Regions from separate parts of the Burkholderia alba genome, predicted to be linked through region 1. Evidence: riboswitches for the same ligand, from Rfam matches in the RefSeq annotation. Region 1 holds a riboswitch; each other region holds the start of a gene.
What was found. Region 1 has a riboswitch for manganese ahead of RZR99_RS04225 (TMEM165/GDT1 family protein). Riboswitches for the same ligand answer to the same signal wherever they lie in the genome.
Positions count from the first base shown of each region.

Region 2: linked by a shared signal. The riboswitch ahead of mntP (manganese efflux pump MntP) and the one ahead of RZR99_RS04225 (TMEM165/GDT1 family protein) in region 1 are both predicted to bind manganese.
Region 3: linked by a shared signal. The riboswitch ahead of RZR99_RS19270 (TMEM165/GDT1 family protein) and the one ahead of RZR99_RS04225 (TMEM165/GDT1 family protein) in region 1 are both predicted to bind manganese.

Region 1 covers NZ_JAWJWL010000003.1:174,752-176,944, forward strand. Annotated here, with positions in the region: gene RZR99_RS04220 (DUF4136 domain-containing protein) at 1-317, shown strand, start outside; gene RZR99_RS04225 (TMEM165/GDT1 family protein) at 405-977, opposite strand; yybP-ykoY riboswitch at 1,071-1,200, opposite strand; gene guaD (guanine deaminase) at 1,347-2,193, opposite strand, start outside.
Region 2 covers NZ_JAWJWL010000010.1:223,672-225,864, reverse strand. Annotated here, with positions in the region: gene RZR99_RS14135 (MFS transporter) at 1-10, shown strand, start outside; gene RZR99_RS14130 (transcriptional regulator) at 21-281, opposite strand; gene RZR99_RS14125 (hypothetical protein) at 397-714, opposite strand; yybP-ykoY riboswitch at 874-1,048, shown strand; gene mntP (manganese efflux pump MntP) at 1,055-1,624, shown strand; gene RZR99_RS14115 (MFS transporter) at 1,746-2,193, opposite strand, start outside.
Region 3 covers NZ_JAWJWL010000016.1:114,745-116,937, forward strand. Annotated here, with positions in the region: gene RZR99_RS19265 (VOC family protein) at 98-523, shown strand; partial or broken gene RZR99_RS19270 (TMEM165/GDT1 family protein) at 754-1,331, opposite strand; yybP-ykoY riboswitch at 1,345-1,520, opposite strand; gene RZR99_RS19275 (metal/formaldehyde-sensitive transcriptional repressor) at 1,621-1,893, shown strand; gene dmeF (CDF family Co(II)/Ni(II) efflux transporter DmeF) at 1,901-2,193, shown strand, end outside.

The DNA.
Region 1 (2,193 bases):
GCCCGTGGGGGCCGTATCCGCCGGCCTACGTGAACCAGACCTACCAGATCTTCGACCGCACGCTCGACATCCGGATCACCGATCGCGCGACGGGCAAGGAGGTCTATAACGTGTCGGCCCGCAACTCGGGCGAAGGGTCGTCGCTGCTGCGGGCAATGCCGTATCTCGTGCGCGCCGCGCTCGCCGATTTCCCGCTCGGCAACGGCATCGTGCATTCGGTGCGGCTGCCGGTCGACAAAGGCGGCGTGCAGGCGGCGCCGGGCGCCAACGAGCGGGCGGTGCCGGCCGCGCCGGCTTCCGGCGCCGCGCCGAAGTAATGCCGCTGTAAGCCGGGCGCCGGCCGCCCGGCTACCGCCCGCGTTGCCGCGGGCGCCTGCCCGGCCGCGTCGCGGCCGGGTTCACGATCAGACCCCTACCCCGAACAGCGCGAGCGCGCCCAGCACGACGAACATCACGGCGGCGATGCCATGCACGACGCGCGTCGGCAGCCGGTGCGCGAAGCGGTCGCCCAGCACGATCGCCGGCACGTTCGCGAGCATCATCCCGAAGGTCGTGCCCGCGACCACTCCGACGTAATCCTGGAAGCGCGCGGCCAGCGCGACGGTGGCGAGCTGCGTCTTGTCGCCCATTTCCGCGAGGAAGAACGCGACGAAGGTCGCGCCGAACACGCCGAGCTTCGAGCGGTTCGCGTTGGCTTCGTCGGCGTCGAGCTTGTCCGGCACGAGAATCCACAGACCCATCCCGATGAACGACGCGGCGAGCGCCCAGCGCATCACCGACGGCGTGACGTACGCGCCGAGCCATTCGCCGAGCGCGCCCGCGCACGCGTGATTGATCAGGGTCGCGGCTAGCACGCCGAGGATGATCGGAATCGGCTTGCGGTAGCGGGCCGCGAGCACCAGGGAAAGCAGTTGGGTTTTGTCGCCGATTTCGGCAAGCGCGACGGCGCCGGTGGAGATCAGGAAGGCTTGATTCACGGGGGAGAATATCCTCGGGCCTGGTTGCATGCGAGCGACGATCCGCCGCGCGCCGGGCCCATTTGCGGCGCGCAGTGAATCATCGGTCTCGCCAGGCCAACTATGTTTGCTGCGTCCGCCATGGCCGCGATGGCCAAGTCTGTTGACGGACGCCCCCGTCATCGATGCGGTGCGCCGTACTGGCGCCGATCGAGCGAAGCGGCTACTCCCCAATGAGGAGCGGATTCTAACACGCGATTTTTAGCGCTGGAAAGCGGGACTGTCGATGTAGAAACGGCGCCCCGGAGCGGGGCGCCGTCGAGGGCGCGGGGGAACGGAAGGGGGCAACGCAGCGGCGCCGCCCCGGCCCCCGCGCAGCGATCCCGTCGTTCAGGCGGGCACGGCGCTTGCCTGCGCCTGGCGATGCGCGCCGCGCGCGGTATCGCGCTGGTGGGCGCAGCGGCCTGCCGCATAGGTGCGATACACCGCGCGGTCGTCGCCGAGCAGCGCGAGCGCGAACAGCAGCGCCTCCAGCGATTCGGCATGCGCGGTGCGGCGCGCGAGCAGCGGCGTCGCGGCCGGATCGAGCACGACGAAGTCGGCTTCCGAGCGCGGCGCGAGCGTGCCGACGAGGTCGCCGAGGTCGAGCGCCTGCGCCGCGCCCGCCGTCGCGAGCCAGAACATCCGGGTCGCCGTCAGGTGATGACCGGACAGCCGGGCGACCTTGTGCGCTTCGTTCATCGTCTGCAGCATCGAGAACGACGTGCCGCCGCCGACATCGGTCGCGAGCGTGACCGGCACGCCGTATTCGCCCGCCTTGTCGAAATCGAACAGGCCGCTGCCGAGGAAGAAGTTCGACGTCGGGCAATGCGCGACCGTCGTGCCCGTCTGCGCCATCCGGCGCCGATCCTCGTCGTCGAGATAGATGCAGTGGCCGTACACCGCGCGGCGCCTGAGCATCCCGTAGTGATCGTAGATGTCGAGATAGCTGCGATGGCCCGGGAACAGCGCCGCCGCCCATTTCACCTCGTCGGTGTTTTCCGCGACGTGGCTCTGCAGGAAGACATCCGGATGCTTGCGCGCCAGCTCGCCGCAGGCTTCGAGCTGGGCTTCCGTCGAGGTCGGCGCGAAGCGCGGCGTCAGCGCGTACATCTGCCGGCCGTGGCCATGCCAGCGGTCGATCAGCGCGGCGCTGTCGTCGTAGCCCGATTGCGCGGTGTCGCGCAGGAACTCGGGG
Region 2 (2,193 bases), on a different contig from region 1:
GCCGGGGTGACGTCGGCGTTTCAGCCCGGTTTGTCGAACTCGCCGGCTTCCAGATCCTGCCCGAAGTACGCCAGCCAGTCGCCTTCGTCGCCCCATGCGTAGTCCTTCGATACGCCGGTCGCGCGGCGGGTGAGGGCGATCATGCCCTTCAGGCCGATGACCTCGTCGCCTTTCGGCTCGGTCGTGTCGGTTTGCCGGAGATCGAAATCGTCCGCGGTATACCCGTTGCGGTGCAGGATCGCGAGGTAATCCCCGTGTTCGGAGGGGTCGATCAGGCGCATGGGGGCTCCTTTGGGCGTGAGTGCAGGATGACGTCGCCGGTCGGCGGGCGGGTATCGGCCGCGCAGGGCGGGGGCCGCTCGGCTCGTACCGCGTGAAAGACGCTTGCCGCGCCAGCTAGCGCTTCGGGCCCTTCATGTTTTCGACCTCCATTGCGGCCTGCCATTCCTCGTTCGCCTCGATGGGATCCATCGCGTCGTCGATCGACGACGTCGCCCGTTCTGCCGCCGCCCGCGTTTCGTCGGGCAGGATGTCGGGTTCGTCCGCATCGTCGCCCGGCGGCTGCATCATGTCGCGCAGCATCGCGGTCAGCTCCGGCGTATCCCACGGCAGGCCGCGCTGGGTCCGGACCTTGATGTAGTGCCGGACTTCCGCATCCTGCTCGGCAGTCAGCGGCAAGCCGCGGAAAGTGGATTCGGGGTCGGGCTGAAGCATGGCGCTCTCCTGCGATGCGTGGCCCCAGTGTAGTCCTCTTGCGGACCGCCAGGTATCCCGGCGCGGTGCTCGGCCCGGCGCCCGCCCGCCATTCCTGTCTCGAAAAGGGCGTCACGGCGGCTCCATGTATTACACCAGCCTTTCGACCGTGGTATGCTCGCGGCTGTCTTTGGGGAGTAGCCGGCTTCCATCTGCGTGGAAGCGCCTGCGTCAACATTCTCGGTCGCACAGACCGTGGCGCAGGTAGCCGTTCGGTTGGCAAGACCATCGACACACCACGCGACCGGTCGGGCGCGGCGGTGTGTCGTGGTTTTCAGCCCGACCTTGAGCGCTTACTCTTATGAATCCCGTCGCCACGCTGTTCCTTGCCTTTGCCATGTCCACCGACGCCTTCGCCGCCGCTATCGGCAAAGGCGCCACGCTCCATCGCCCTCGCTGGAGCGAGGCGATCCGGACCGGGCTGATCTTCGGTGTCATCGAAGCGCTGACGCCCCTGATCGGGTGGTTCCTCGGCAAGGCCGCCGCGCAATACGTCTCCGCGTGGGATCACTGGATCGCCTTCACGCTGCTGTTCGTCCTCGGCGCTCGCATGATCGTCAACGGCCTCACCGCGAAGGAAGAGGACGTGGAGAAACCCGCGACGCATTCGTTCTGGCTGCTGGCAATGACCGGCTTCGCCACGAGCATCGATGCGATGGCGGTCGGCGCGGGTCTCGCGTTCGTCGACGTCAACATCTACTCGACGGCCGCGGCGATCGGTCTTGCCACCATGGTGATGGTGACGATCGGCGTGATGCTCGGGCGCGTCATCGGCCGGGTCGTGGGGCGGCGGGCGGAGATCGCCGGCGGTGTAGTGCTGATCGCGATCGGCGGCACCATTCTCGCCGAGCACCTGCAGATTTTCAGCTGATCGACCGTGCTTACGCCGGGATCACGCCGGTTCAGTCGGGCGCTGCGGTCGAAAAGGGATGCGCGGCTGCCCGGGGGGCGGAGTCCGGCAATGCGCCCGGATTGCGCCATCGAGTGCGGCCTCAACCCGGCCGGGCGGTCGTTTCATGACCCTGTCGCAGGCGCAGGCTTGCAATCGCCGCGAGCAGCAGCGCGGCGGCGAGCAGCGCGAGGCCGTTCTTCGCATTGCCCGTCGTCTGTTCGATGGCGCCGACCACGGTCGGCCCGACGAAACCGCCCAGCAGACCGCAGGTGTTGACGAGCCCGAGCCCGCCCGCGAGCGCGCTGCCGCTCAGACGCGACGACGGAAACGTGAAGACGATCGACTGAACGACGAAGAACATCGCCGCCGCGCCGCACAGGCTCAGCAGGCCGAGCGCGGGCGACGCGTATGCGGCGCCCAGCAGCCCGGCCGCCATGACGCTCAGCCCCGCACACAGCAGGCGCCGGCTGCGGCCCGAATCGGTCGCGTAGCGCGGCAGCATCGCCGCGCCGAGCGCGGCCGCGATCCAGGGCGTCGCGCTCAGCAGA
Region 3 (2,193 bases), on a different contig from region 1:
AACAAGAGACGCTCGATCGAGCCAGCTAGTGCATGAACATTACGCTATCCTCCGATATAGTTGGACCCCCAGCAGCCATCCACCTCGAAGGACACCAATGATCGACCACGTCTACATCTCAGTCACCGACATCGACAAGGCGATGACGTTCTATTCGGAAGCCTTGAAGCCGCTGGGCTGGAAGGTGTTCGGCAACTACGACTCCGCCTCGGGCCCGGATGGCATCCCGGATCTTTATGGCATCGGCGACGATGTTTACGGTAGCGGAAAGGGTGTTGGATCGAGCATCTGGCTACGTCAACGCAAGCACGGCGAGACTGGCCTTTACCTCGGGATCGTCTGCGACACGACTGAACTGGTTGACGCCGCCTACGCAGCAGCAATCAAAGCCGGCGGCATCGATGAGGGGAAGCCAGCAGATCGTACCTACTTCGCCCCCGGATACTACGCCGCCAATGTTGCCGACCTGGATGGCAACCGTCTTGAGTTTGTACATAAGGCGTGGAACCCCAAGCGAAACTGATAGCAATTCATCAGATACGAGGAGGCCGGGGCTGCCAATACCCGCATCCGGCGATCCTTTACCGAATGTGCTGTGCGACTGACCGCAACGGGTCGGGAACGGAAGTTCGAGGCCGACGTGCGTCACGGTGTCCGCCGACCCGCTTCGATTTCCGGATTCGGCCAAGAGGCGACGCTCAAGGCGGCGAAGCGACTGGCAGCTTTATGGCGCACCTCGGCCTTCCGGGGGCATCAGAACATCGGGTGAGCATCCGGATAGAGCGCCGTTCTGAGCGCGAAGCCACCTAGCACCACGAATATGATCGCCGCGACGATATGCACCGCCTTTGTCGGCAAGCGGTCAGCGAACTTGTGCCCGAGATAGATGACGGGGACATTCGCGAGCATCATGCCCAACGTCGTACCGGCAACGACTCCAAAAAACTCGTGAAAGCGCGCGGCCAGCGCAACCGTCACCACCTGTGTCTTGTCGCTCATTTCGGCAAGGAAGAACGTCACCACTGTCGTGCCGAACACGTCCATATGTCTCTTCGTGACGGCATCTGTCTCGTCTAGCTTGTCTGGAATCAGAATCCAGATGGCCATCAGTGCGAATGACGCGACAACGGCCCAGTTCATGACATGGGGATTGATGACGTTCGCGAGCCACGCGCCCAGCGCGCCGGAAAACCCGTGATTGACCAGCGTTGCGACGAAAACGCCGAGCACGATCGGAATGGGCTTGCGATAACGGGCCGCGAGAACGAGTGAGAGCAGCTGGGAATTTCGGCAAGGGCGACCACTCTGGTCGAGGCAAGGAAGGATTCCATGGGGCTTGTTATTACCGGGCCGCGCAGTCAACACGCGATGACACGCACCCCTGCGACCCGGTCCGGTAGGGATACACGTCATCGGTCTTGCCAGGCTTGCGCTGCACACGCCATGTCGCGGTCAGGCTGACAAGTATGTTGACGTATGCCCCCGGACATCGTGTCCGGAGCGGCTACTCCCCGAAGAGGGCCGCGATTATAAAGGTGTGCCACCTAAAGGGGAAAGTGCATTTTAGCATACCCCCCTACCCTATAGATGCTACACTGCGCCCGCAACGGGAGAACGGACATGAGCCATACGATTCGCGAAAAACAGAAGCTGCTCAACCGCATTCGCAGGATAAAGGGGCAGGTTGAAGCCATTGAGCGTGCGCTTGAGGAAGAGCGCGGCTGCATGGAAGTGCTGCAGCAGGTCACCAGTTGTCGGGGTGCGATGAACGGGCTGCTCGCCGTCGTGCTGGAGGACCACATCCGCACCCATCTGGTTGACGCCGAGCCGGACGACGAACATGGCAGCGGCACCGAACAGTTAATCGAGGTAGTCCACAGCTACTTCAAGTGAGAAAAGCATGAGCAAGTTTGAAGACGCCGCCTTGGGGGCGGGGCACGACCACATCTTCCTGGGCGCCGCCCACGAGGAAAACGAGCGCAGGACCTGGATGGTCATTGCGCTGTGCAGTGCCATGATGGTGGCCGAGATTGTCGGCGGCAGCCTCTTTGGTTCGCTGGCACTGGTCGCCGACGGGCTGCACATGTCGACGCACGCGGGTGCGATGCTGATTGCGGCCCTCGCGTACACCTACGCGCGCAGGCATGCGACCGATCCCCGTTTTGTCTTCGGCACCGGCAAGCTGGGGGATCT